4 regions of the Pantoea phytostimulans genome follow, and region 4 is predicted to be linked to each of the others. Evidence: predicted binding sites of a transcription regulator. Region 4 holds the regulator's gene; each other region holds the start of a gene.

Region 1 (3,113 bases), 720 kb from region 4:
TAAATAGCGCGCTACCACGTCAAATGCCACAAACGTCCGACCATGACCAATGTGACAGAGGTCGTACACCGTGATGCCGCATACATACATACCGATTTTACCGGCATGGATGGGTTTGAATTCCTCTTTCTGTCGACTCAGGGTGTTATAGATCTTAAGCATTGAACGTTTCCGTATTAACGTGTGCGGTTGGCACTTATTTTGGGTATTTAGACATTGTGCCGTATTTTTAACGCTCGTGCGATGCAAAGCAAGCCAACTGCGCCGCCCTGCTGACGCGTCATTGCAAATTATGATATAAGAACCGTCGAGAAAAATGGGCACGCCATTCTATGATGCGGCCTGAGTGACTGACGACAACCTTTACAGGACAACAAAAATGGTAACTTTCCAGACGAACCATGGCGATATCGTGATCAAAACCTTCGATGACAAAGCGCCGGCAACCGTACAGAACTTTCTGGATTATTGCCGTGAAGGTTTCTACGACAACACCATTTTCCATCGCGTAATTAACGGTTTCATGGTTCAGGGCGGCGGTTTTGAGCCGGGCATGAAGCAGAAAGCGACGAAAGAAGAGATTCGTAACGAAGCCAACAACGGCCTGAAGAACACCCGCGGTACTCTGGCGATGGCGCGTACTTCTGCTCCACACTCCGCGACTGCCCAGTTCTTCATTAACGTCGCTGACAACGACTTCCTGAACTTCCGTGACGAAAGCCTGCAAGGCTGGGGTTACTGCGTGTTCGCTGAAGTGGTTGAAGGCATGGACGTGGTTGAGAAAATCAAAGCGGTAGCAACGGGCCGCAGCGGCATGCACCAGGATGTGCCAAAAGATGACGTTGTCATCCAGAAAGTGACCGTTAGCGAGTAATGTCGCGCACGTTATTTATTGCAGATTTACATCTGTGCCAGGAAGAACCGGCGATTACCGCCGGTTTTCTGCATTTTTTACAGCGCGAAGCGCCGCATTGCGACGCGTTGTATATCCTTGGCGATCTGTTTGAAGCCTGGATTGGCGATGACGACCCCAATCCGCTGCATCAAAAAATCGCGAATGCACTGCGCGCCCTACCCGTACCGGTTTACTTTATTCATGGTAACCGCGATTTCCTGATTGGCCGACGCTTTGCGCGCGACAGCGGCATGACGCTACTCCCAGAAGAGCAGGTTCTTGAACTGTACGGTCATCGATTACTGATCATGCATGGCGATACATTATGTACTGACGATCAAGGCTATCAACGCTTTCGCGCTAAGGTGCATCAACGCTGGATTCAAACGCTGTTTCTCGCGCTGCCACTGTTTATTCGTAAACGCATCGCAACGCGCATGCGTGCCGACAGCAAGCAAGCTAATCAGCATAAGTCGTTGACCATCATGGATGTTAATCAGCAGGCTGTTGAAGCCGCGATGCAACGCCAGCAGGTACGTCTGCTGATTCATGGACATACACATCGCCCCGCTATTCACTCTCTGACGCTGCAAGGCAAAGCTGCTGAGCGTGCCGTTTTAGGCGCATGGCATAGCGAAGGTTCAATGATCCAATTGGACGCCAGCGGTATTCAACTGATCGAATTCAACTTTTAAAAATCGGGCTGAATTGGCCCGTTTTAGCCCGACGCAACCGTTTTCCTTGCTCTCTTCTCATGCTATTCTCTGTGCCCTTCAAAACCTGTCCGCCCGGCCAGGTCTGTTTGTTTATTCACAGGAGTTGACCGCATGTCATCCAACGCCGCCCCGGCTCGCATTGCTATTGTTATGGGTTCCAAAAGTGACTGGGCCACCATGCAGTTCGCTGAGGAAATTCTGACCAGCCTGGACGTGCCCTTCCATGTTGAAGTGGTTTCAGCGCACCGCACGCCGGATAAATTGTTTAGCTTTGCCGAAACGGCTGCTGAAAATGGCTATCAGGTGATTATCGCGGGTGCAGGTGGCGCGGCACATCTGCCTGGCATGCTGGCGGCTAAAACCTTGCTGCCCGTGTTGGGTGTTCCAGTGCAGAGTGCAGCACTCAGCGGTGTCGACAGCCTCTACTCCATTGTGCAGATGCCACGCGGCATTCCTGTTGGCACCTTAGCCATCGGCAAAGCGGGTGCTGCCAATGCGGCGCTGCTGGCGGCACAGATTCTGGCGATTCATGACGCGGCGCTGGCTTCCCGCCTCGCCATCTGGCGTCAAACGCAAACTGACGACGTGCTGAATAACCCGGACCCGCGGGTGGAAGCATGAAGCCGGTTTGTGTTTTAGGAAATGGTCAACTGGGCCGTATGCTGCGCCAGGCGGGTGAACCGCTGGGCATTGCCGTTTATCCTGTGGGTTTGGACGCTGATCCCGATGCGCTGCCGATTGCTGAAAGCGTGATTACCGCCGAGATTGAACGCTGGCCTGAAACGGCATTGACGCGCGAACTGGCGAGTCATCCGGCTTTCGTGAATCGCGATATCTTTCCTCGCTTGGCCGATCGCCTTACGCAGAAGCAGCTGCTTGACCAGCTCAATCTTGCTACCGCACCCTGGCAGTTGCTGGCCAATAAACAAGAATGGCCAGCGGTGTTTACAGCATTGGGTGAACTGGCCATCGTGAAGCGCCGTACGGGCGGTTACGATGGTCGTGGTCAATGGCGTTTGCGCGCCAATGAAACGGACTCGTTGCCAGACGAATGCTACGGCGAATGTATTGTTGAGCAAGGCATCAACTTTTTAGGTGAGGTGTCACTGGTCGGCGCACGCGGTCAGGATGGCAACACTGTGTTCTATCCGTTGACTCATAATCTCCATCAGGATGGCATTCTCCGCACCAGCGTGGCTTTTCCGCAGGCAGACAGCGCTCAGCAGCAGCAGGCTGAAGCGATGCTCAGCGCCATCATGCATGAACTGAACTATGTTGGTGTGATGGCGATGGAGTGTTTTGTCACACCAAAAGGTTTACTGATCAACGAACTGGCTCCACGCGTGCACAACAGTGGCCACTGGACGCAAAATGGCGCTTCAATTAGCCAGTTCGAACTGCATCTGCGGGCGATATTGGGTCTGGCGCTGCCAAAACCGGTGGTGATTGCCCCTTCGGTGATGGTGAACTTGATTGGTACCGCCGTGAATCTCAACTGGCTG
Region 2 (3,113 bases), 1.9 Mb from region 4:
GGTACTGCTGCTGTTCCAGCTGGGTGAACGCCTGGAAGCCTATGCTGCCTCACGCGCGCGCAGCGGCGTCACTAGCCTGATGGCGCTGCGCCCAGAATTCGCCATGCGTATTCAAGGCAGCACGCGCTCACAGATTGCACTGGATGCGTTGCAACCCGGCGATGTGATTGAAGTTGCTGCGGGCAGGCGTTTACCGGTCGATGCGCGTTTGTTAAGCGGTAGCGCCAGCTTTGATGAAAGCGCATTAACCGGAGAATCATTGCCGGTCTCGCACGAAAGCGGCGAAAAAATTATGGCGGGTGCCATCAGCGTAGATCGGCTGGTGACACTGGAAGTCACGTCGAAACCCGGCGAAAGTGCCATTGACCGCATTCTGCAACTGATCGAAGAAGCCGAAAGCCATCGCGCGCCCGTGGAGCGTTTTATCGACTCTTTCAGCCGCATTTATACGCCCGCCATTATGTTGTTATCGCTACTGGTGATGGTGCTGCCGCCGCTGCTGGGCTACGGCGACTGGCAACCCTGGATTTATAAAGGGCTTACGTTATTACTGATTGGCTGTCCTTGCGCGCTGGTGATCTCAACGCCCGCCGCCATTACTTCCGGGTTAGCCGCTGCCGCTCGTCAGGGCGCGTTGATCAAAGGTGGCGCAGCGCTGGAACGGCTGAGTTCGCTACACATGCTGGCGTTTGATAAAACCGGTACGCTGACCGCCGGGAAACCGCAGGTTACGCGCATCTTACCGTTTATCGGGATCAGCGAAGCACAGCTGTTAACACTCAGCGCCGCCGTGGAGCAAGGTTCCACGCATCCGCTGGCGACAGCGATTATTGCGGCTGCACAGGCACGTGATCTGCAGATTCCGCAGGCCAACTCACAACAGGCACTCGCGGGAAGTGGTATCGCCGCACAGGTCGCAGGCCAACGAATAGAATTACTTGCCCCGGCACGCGTGACGACACTGACGCCAGCGCAGCAGACGTTGATTGCCGAGCAGGAGGCGCACGGTCAGACGCTGGTGATTGTGCTGCGTGATGGCGAAGCGTTGGGTGCATTGGCGTTGCAGGATCAGCTGCGTAGCGATGCGATAGCAGCAATAGCCGCGTTGAAAAAACTCGGCATTAAGAGCCTGATGTTAACCGGTGACAATCCGCGTGCCGCAGCGAGCATTGCTCAGCAGCTTGGCATCGATTACCGCGCCAGCCTGCTGCCCGCCGATAAAGTCGAGGCGGTTCGTCAGCTCAGTCAATACTCTTCATTGGCGATGGTCGGCGATGGCATCAACGATGCGCCTGCCATGAAAGCCGCAACGTTAGGCATCGCCATGGGCAGCGGCACAGACGTCGCACTGGAGGCTGCCGACGCCGCATTAACCCGTAACCAACTAACGAATCTGGCACCCATGATTGCATTAGCCCGCCGAACACGCAGCATCATCCGCCAAAACATCGCGCTGGCGCTGGGGCTGAAAGCGCTGTTTCTGGTGACAACGCTGATGGGATTAACCGGATTATGGCTGGCGGTTTTAGCCGATTCTGGCGCTACCGCGCTGGTCACGGCAAACGCCTTGCGGCTTCTGCATTCACGAACGCGGTAAAATCGACGGCGGTCATCTGCCGCCGTTAACCTTCCAACCCTTTTTGCAGCAGAAACTGGTAAGGCAAGGTTTCCGTCTGCTGGGCTAAAAGCCGATGTTCCATAAAGCGGCAGAAGCCTGGAATATCACGTGTCGCCGCCGGATCATCGGCAATGATCAGCAGCGTTTCTCCATCCTGCAAGTTGCGGACGGTTTTACGCACCATCATTACCGGCTCAGGACAGCGCAGGCCGCGCGCATCGAGCTGGTGGTCGGCAGAAGTAAAAGCATCGCTCATAATGGACTCAGTTTTGATGTGGGTCGGCTATTCTAGCGCGTCAATAAACCGACGCAAGACGATAACGATTGCGTTAAAATTAGCCATTGCATAAATAGCACAACGCGGTAAGATGCCGCCGCTTTTTCATCCGTTTAATCGCAGGATATTGCTGGCAATCTTCTGCAATGGGTTCCCTCACCCCAACACTAAAAAGGCTTATTATGATCGCATTCTCATCGCGTCAGCGCATGCACGCGCTGTTTTGGTTGTCGTTGTTTCATTTGTTGGTGATCACCTCCAGCAATTATCTGGTGCAATTGCCGGTTTCCATTTTTGGCTTTCACACCACATGGGGCGCTTTCAGCTTCCCATTTATCTTTCTTGCTACCGATCTCACCGTGCGCATTTTTGGCGCGGCGCTGGCACGCCGCATTATTTTGGCGGTGATGATCCCTGCGCTGTTTATCTCTTACGCTGTTTCTAGCCTCTACTATCAAGGCGAATGGCAAGGCTGGCATGCGCTGGAAGAGGTAAATCTTTTCGTCGCCCGCATCGCCTGCGCCAGCTTTATGGCTTACGCGCTGGGCCAAATCCTTGATGTGCATGTGTTTAATCGCCTGCGTCGCTTGCCACAGTGGTGGATTGCGCCCGGCTGCGCGATGTTCCTCGGTAATATCAGCGACACGCTAGCCTTCTTTTCTATCGCCTTCTATCAAAGTCCCGATCCGTTTATGGCGCAGCATTGGGTTGAGATCGCTTTAGTGGATTACACTTTTAAAGTGTTGATCTGCATGGTGTTCTTCCTGCCCGCTTACGGTGTCCTGTTGAATGCCACATTAAAACGCCTGGCCGAGCACGCCAACAGTGCACACGTTAATTTCGGCTAAACGGAAATAGAGCTTTTTGCCACGACAGGCTAAGATTTCCTGACAATCATCGGGTTGCGTTTGCAACCTGATTACTGTTGTATACCCGTCATACTTCAAGCTGCAGGTGCGTTGGCAGCGCGCGTTCACCCAGTCACTTACCCGAGTAAGCTCTCTGGGATTCACACGCTTGCCGCCTTCCTGCAACGCGAAGGGTGTAAGGTATATAAACGGCTGTCTGGAAAGATAAAAGGGATTCTGATGCGTAACCTAGTGAAATATGCGGGAATGGGTTTACTGGTTTTAGGCTTAGCCGCCTGTGACCAGAAAAAAGACGAAGCGGCGAACGACAACGGTGTGAGCGCCAGCCAATCCAGTCAAAACGTCACGC
Region 3 (3,113 bases), 1.8 Mb from region 4:
ATGATGAATGTGGACTTCTATCGCATTGCTGGAAACGTCGTCATCCCAGTTATAGAGCTTCTCTTCTAGCTGGCTGCGCGTCAGGACGCGACTGGGATTAAGCATAAATAATTCGAGCAGTGCCAGCTCACGGCTTTTTAGTTCAATCGCTTCGCCGTCCATCATCACGCTGTGATTTCCGGGCGAGAGCACCACATTGCCGTGGCGCAGTTCGGGTTGAACCTGACCATGACGACGACGAATCAATGCCTGTAAACGTGCTGCCACCTCAGTTAGGGCAAAAGGTTTGCAAAGGTAATCATCTGCACCGAGCTGTAAACCTTCGACTCGCTGATCCAGCGCGTCGCGCGCGGTGAGAATCAGCACCGGCACATCGTGGCCCTGCTGGCGCCATTGACGCAAAATATCCAGTCCGTCACGTTCCGGCAGAGAAAGGTCGAGAATGACCGCATCCCAGGGTGCGGCGGCTAATGCCTGAAATCCTGCTTCGCCGGAGACAAACCAGTCAACGCTGAATCCTAATTTGCTCAGTCCCGCTTTGATGCCATCGCCAATTAAGCGATCGTCTTCGATTAATAAAATGCGCATCGATTCTCCCCCGATAGAAAGGGCTTTATACGAAGCACAGCCAAGCTTGTACAGCAGCTTTCACTCTATTTCGGCTATTTTTTATCCTTAAGATCCTGTTAAGAACCTTGTGCTTAACTGTATGCATCAAAACGAAATACATTCATGGACAAGAGGTGGAATGATGAAAAAGCAAGCCGCACTGTTAGCTGTTGTTATGTTGGCCTCTGCGCCGGTTTTTGCTGCTCAGCAAGGTGGATTTGTCGATCCTAATGCGCCTGCTGCCCAGGTTAAACAAGGTGGGTTTAATGCGGACAACACCAGCGTTGTCACCGTAAAACAGGCTGAAGAGATGAAAGATGACAGCTGGATCACTGTACGTGGTCAGTTGGAAAAGCAGATTGGTGACGAGGATTATCAGTTCCGTGATCAAACCGGCACCATGAAAGTCGAAATTGATCACAAGCGCTGGAATGGACAGACCATTTCGCCGAAAGACCGCGTTGAGTTGACGGGTGAGCTAGACAAAGATTTCAACAGCATTGAGCTGGACGTTAAGCAAGTGAAGAAACTGCCTTAAATCCTGCTTTCAGGACCGCTGCGGCGGTCCATTCTTTCCTTTCTCCTATCCCCTAAGACAAATTCTCTCCCGCTGAAGCGAAACGTTTCGATAGCGATCACACTTCTTTCATTTGCCGATTGAGTTGCTTTATACATTTCATACACTGCAGCCAGCGAAACGTTTCGCTGTGGAGTGAATAGATGAAAAAAGGTCGCTTGTTAAACGCTGAACTCTCTCATGTGATTGCCCGCTTGGGTCATACGGATACGCTCACCATTGCCGATGCAGGCTTGCCGATTCCGGCCGGGCCACAACGTATTGACTTGGCGCTTACGCCGGGCACGCCCGATTTTATGCAGGTGGTCAATGCTGTCACGCTGGAGATGCAGGTAGAAAGTGCCCTGATTGCGGAAGAGATTAAGCTGCACAATCCGCAGCTCCACAGCGCGCTGCTCGCTGTGCTCGAAGCCTTGCAACAGCACCAGGGGAATACCATCGCGGTACGTTACACCAGCCATGAACAGTTCAAACAACATACTCAGCGTAGTCAGGCGGTCATTCGCAGCGGAGAGTGTTCTCCGTATGCGAATGTCATCCTGAGCGCCGGTGTGACCTTCTGAGGCCGCTATGCAACCGTTACTGCAACTCATCGGGATTGAAAAATCGTTCCCTGGCGTGAAAGCGTTGAAAAGTGCTTCGCTGGCTGTTTACCCCGGACGCGTTATGGCGCTGGTGGGAGAAAACGGCGCGGGCAAATCTACCATGATGAAAGTGCTGACCGGCATCTACAGCCGTGATGCGGGATCGCTAAAGTGGCTGGGGAAAGAAACCACCTTTAGCGGACCAAAAGCTTCCCAGGAAGCGGGCATCGGTATCATTCATCAGGAACTTAACCTGATTCCTCAACTTAGCGTGGCGGAGAATATTTTCCTCGGCCGCGAATTCGTCAACCGCTTTGGTCGCATCGACTGGAAACGTATGCATGCCGAAGCGGATGCCTTACTGAATCGGCTTAACCTGCGTTTTAACAGCCACAAGCTGGTGGGCGATTTGTCGATCGGCGATCAACAAATGGTGGAGATCGCCAAAGTCATCAGCTTTGAGTCGCAGGTCATTATCATGGATGAGCCGACTGATGCGCTCACCGACACCGAAACGTTATCGCTGTTTAACGTGATTAACGAATTAAAAGCGCAGGGCTGCGGCATTGTTTATATCTCGCATCGTATGAAAGAAATTTTCGAGATATGCGATGACGTCACCGTGTTCCGCGATGGCCAGTTTATTGCCGAGCGTGCGGTAAGTGATCTTACCGAAGAGAGCCTGATCGAGATGATGGTCGGACGCAAACTGGAAGATCAATATCCTCGCCTCGATCAAGCGCTAGGCGACGTGCGTTTAAAAGTAGAAAACCTTAGCGGACCAGGGGTAAACGGCGTCAGCTTCACGCTGCGTAAAGGCGAAATCCTTGGCGTCTCCGGTTTGATGGGCGCGGGTCGAACCGAATTAATGAAAGTGCTGTACGGGGCATTGCCGCGTAGTGAAGGCAACGTGTTATTGGATGGACGCGAGGTCGTCACGCGTTCACCGCAGGATGGGTTGGCAAACGGCATCGTTTATATATCGGAAGATCGTAAACGTGACGGTTTAGTGCTGGGTATGTCAGTAAAAGAGAACATGTCTTTAACCGCGCTGCGTTATTTCAGCCGCGGCGGTGGCAGCCTGAAACATGCTGAAGAGCAACTTGCGGTAGGCGATTTTATTCGTCTGTTTAACGTCAAAACCCCGTCGATGGAGCAGCCGATTGGCCTGCTTTCTGGCGGTAATCAGCAAAAAGTGGCGATTGCGCGTGGTTTGATGACGCGGCCCCATGTGCTGATCCTTGATGAACCAACGCGCGGTGTTGATGTTGGCGCAAAAAAAGAGATTTATCAGTTAATTAACCAGTTCAAAGCCGAAGGGCTGAGCATTATTTTAGTGTCGT
Region 4 (3,113 bases):
AAAAGTTATCGCAGCCGAAACCAATGAGCTCGGTACGATTAAGATGAGTAAGGCCCATCGTCAGCGCTATCAAAAAGCGCGCGAGACAGCGATGGCAAAACTCATGGGCCAGTTGGGCAAACCTTATCAGTGGGGCGGTACTTCTCCACATACCGGGTTCGATTGCAGCGGTCTTGTATGGTATGCCTACAAAGATTTGTTGAAGTTTAAAATCCCCCGTACCGCCAATGAGATGTATCACCTGCGTGATGCTGCGCCGATCAAGCGAGAATTGCTTGAGAAAGGTGATTTAGTATTCTTTCGCATCAATGGACGCGGCACCGCCGATCACGTCGGCGTTTATTTAGGCGATGGGAAGTTTATTCAATCGCCGCGCACCGGCAAAGATATTCAGATCAGCGCATTAGGCGAAGATTACTGGCAGCGTCATTATATTGGTGCCCGACGAATGATGACGCCGAAAACCATACGATAGAATCATTAAGCATAAAAAAAGCCGGTTAAACCGGCTTTTTTTATTAATGCAAAATAGCGGTAAAGCTAAAAGCGACGATCATCAATAATGCCCCGCCAGTGGTCATCAATGCCAGTTTCATCTCGGTACTCATCATCTCTCCTTGGCCTCACAGTTTGTGTGGGTAAAGCATTTTCCCATAAGGCCCAGTAAAAATCTCGTTTTATCCGTTCAGCCTTGTTAGAATCCCGCCTTTGTTGCGCAACGCGCGCAACGTCGGTTCCGTTCGCTGTCTTCCTTTGGCTTTTTTTTCCGCACAGACGCCATATTACCGGCAAAAAAGCAGTATATTTGCGGGCAAAACCCTACGTTGACGCAAACGTTTAACATCATGCTTATCAACTAGTTAAGATAAGCTCGGGAGTCTCTTTTTCATGGCAACAATCAAAGATGTGGCGAAACGCGCGGGAGTTTCTACAACGACCGTCTCTCACGTCATTAATAAAACGCGTTTCGTGGCAGAGGAAACGCGTAATGCGGTCTGGCAAGCCATTCAGGAGCTGCATTATTCGCCGAGCGCAGTGGCGCGAAGCCTGAAGGTAAATCACACCAAAACGCTGGGATTGCTCGCCACCTCCAGCGAAGCGCCCTACTTTGCTGAAATCATTGAGGCTGTGGAAAATCACTGTTTTGACAAAGGCTACACCCTGATTTTAGGTAATGCGCATAACGATTTGCAAAAACAGCGCGCTTACCTGTCCATGATGGCGCAGAAACGCGTTGATGGCTTATTGGTGATGTGCTCCGAATATCCAGACGATCTGCTGAAGATGCTGGAAGAAAATCGCAATATTCCCATGGTGGTCATGGATTGGGGTGAATCGCGTGGCGATTTTACCGACACCGTGCTCGATAACGCCTTCCACGGCGGTTATCTTGCCGGGCGCTATTTAATCGAACGTGGACACCGCGACATTGGCGCAATTCCGGGCCAAATGGAACGCAACACGGGTGGCGGACGTCACGCAGGTTTCCTGAAGGCCATGGAAGAAGCCAATATCCAGCCTCGCGCAGAGTGGATCGTACAAGGTGACTTCGAGCCTGAGTCAGGTTATCAGGCGATGCAGCAAATCCTCTCGCAGAAACAAAGACCGACTGCCGTTTTTTGTGGTGGTGACATCATGGCGATGGGTGCCATTTGTGCCGCAGATGAAATGGGATTACGCGTCCCACAAGATATTTCCGTGATCGGTTATGACAACGTGCGCAACGCACGCTATTTCGCACCCGCATTAACTACCGTGCATCAGCCAAAAGCGGAGTTGGGGGAAAAAGCGTTGGATATGTTGTTGGATCGTATTACCAGTAAACGCGAAGAGTCTCAGACCATTGAGGTTCATCCCACACTGATTGAGCGTCGCTCAGTCGGTTATGGCCCTTTCCGCGATTACCGCCGTTAATCCTCACTTAACCATTCCTGATTAAGTGTTTGCGCATCACCTAGATAGCTGAGCAACCAACCCAGCGCCGGTGATGCGCGATCTTCCGCCCAGCTTACGCAGCAAGGACTTTCTGGAAAACTTTCCGGTAACGTGAGCTCAACCAGTTCACCTGAATCGAGTAACGGGCGAGCCAGATGCCCCGGCACCATGGCAACGCATAACCCCGCCAAAACACAATCCAACCCTGTTTGCCATTCCGGCACGACCAAACGTCGCTGATTGTCCAGCGTCCAGGTCATACGACGCGGCAGCGCCCGTGATGTATCTTCTAATACCAACGACGGCCAACTGCGCAAAGTGTCATCATCTAATGCCTCTGCCTGTGTTAAAGGATGCTCACGCATCACTACGCAGCGCCAGTTGAGCGCGCCCATATCTTTAAAGGCGAAGCGTCCGCCCACAGGAATAGCCTGGGTTGCCCCAATCGCGACGTCAACTCGCCCGTCTGCTAAGGCATCCCACACACCATTAAACACTTCGTAACTGATGATTAATTCCATGTCGGGAAAATGACGATAAAAGTCTTTCACTAACTGCCGCGTTCGTTCTGGTTTAACAATGCAGTCTACCGCGATGCTTAACTGCCCGCGCCAGCCATTTGCCAGTTGTTGACATTGACGTCGGGTTGCCAGCATTTTTTTGATAACAGTGCGTCCTTCGCGGACAAAATGTTCGCCTGCGGGGGTTAAAACCACTTCGCGATGATGACGTTCAAATAGCGGAACCGCCAACCAGGTTTCAAGCTGCCGTACCGTATAGCTGATGGCAGAAGGAACGCGGTGTAGTTCCTGTGCGGCTGCGCTAAAACTTCCACCGCGCGCTACCGCATCCACAACTTCTAATGCATATTCTGACCACATAATCTGCCTTCAAAATTTTTAACAGCCAATGGCAAATATTAACGTTTCACAGGTTTAAACGCACCTTTTACACTCTGCCGCGTTCATTCTGCAAAAATGAGAAAAAGATGTTATCGAATAAGAGCTTTATCCCTTACCTTGCGCTGCTCAGTATGCTGGGCTTTTTAGCAACAGACATGTATCTCCCCGCGTTCGGCGCCATGCAACAAACGTTTAATACGTCACCGGGTATCATCAGTGCCAGCATGAGCTTGTTCCTTGCGGGATTCGCCTGCGCGCAGCTTTTCTGGGGACCGC

Evidence for each region. The regulator PurR, encoded in region 4, represses purine synthesis genes. The targets are predictions, from matches to a motif close to CANGCAAACGTTTGCNTG.
Region 1: a site for PurR is predicted at 1,621-1,638, ahead of purE (5-(carboxyamino)imidazole ribonucleotide mutase). Genes of this name have one in related genera too.
Region 2: a site for PurR is predicted at 1,932-1,949, ahead of tusA (sulfurtransferase TusA). Genes of this name have one in related genera too.
Region 3: a site for PurR is predicted at 1,300-1,317, ahead of rbsD (D-ribose pyranase). Genes of this name have one in related genera too.

The regions. Positions count from the first base shown of each region.
Region 1 covers NZ_CP173698.1:185,646-188,758, reverse strand. The annotation lists gene cysS (cysteine--tRNA ligase) at 1-162, opposite strand, end outside; gene ppiB (peptidylprolyl isomerase B) at 380-874, shown strand; gene lpxH (UDP-2,3-diacylglucosamine diphosphatase) at 874-1,590, shown strand; gene purE (5-(carboxyamino)imidazole ribonucleotide mutase) at 1,723-2,232, shown strand; gene purK (5-(carboxyamino)imidazole ribonucleotide synthase) at 2,229-3,113, shown strand, end outside.
Region 2 covers NZ_CP173698.1:2,800,198-2,803,310, forward strand. The annotation lists gene ACF2G4_RS13140 (zinc/cadmium/mercury/lead-transporting ATPase) at 1-1,597, shown strand, start outside; gene tusA (sulfurtransferase TusA) at 1,623-1,874, opposite strand; gene ACF2G4_RS13150 (7-cyano-7-deazaguanine/7-aminomethyl-7-deazaguanine transporter) at 2,078-2,743, shown strand; gene ACF2G4_RS13155 (DcrB family lipoprotein) at 2,984-3,113, shown strand, end outside.
Region 3 covers NZ_CP173698.1:3,063,569-3,066,681, reverse strand. The annotation lists gene qseB (quorum sensing response regulator transcription factor QseB) at 1-588, opposite strand, end outside; gene ACF2G4_RS14350 (YgiW/YdeI family stress tolerance OB fold protein) at 752-1,147, shown strand; gene rbsD (D-ribose pyranase) at 1,330-1,749, shown strand; gene rbsA (ribose ABC transporter ATP-binding protein RbsA) at 1,757-3,113, shown strand, end outside.
Region 4 covers NZ_CP173698.1:902,011-905,123, reverse strand. The annotation lists gene ACF2G4_RS04345 (C40 family peptidase) at 1-475, shown strand, start outside; gene ACF2G4_RS04340 (YnhF family membrane protein) at 519-611, opposite strand; gene purR (HTH-type transcriptional repressor PurR) at 889-1,914, shown strand; gene punR (DNA-binding transcriptional activator PunR) at 1,911-2,816, opposite strand; gene punC (purine nucleoside transporter PunC) at 2,924-3,113, shown strand, end outside.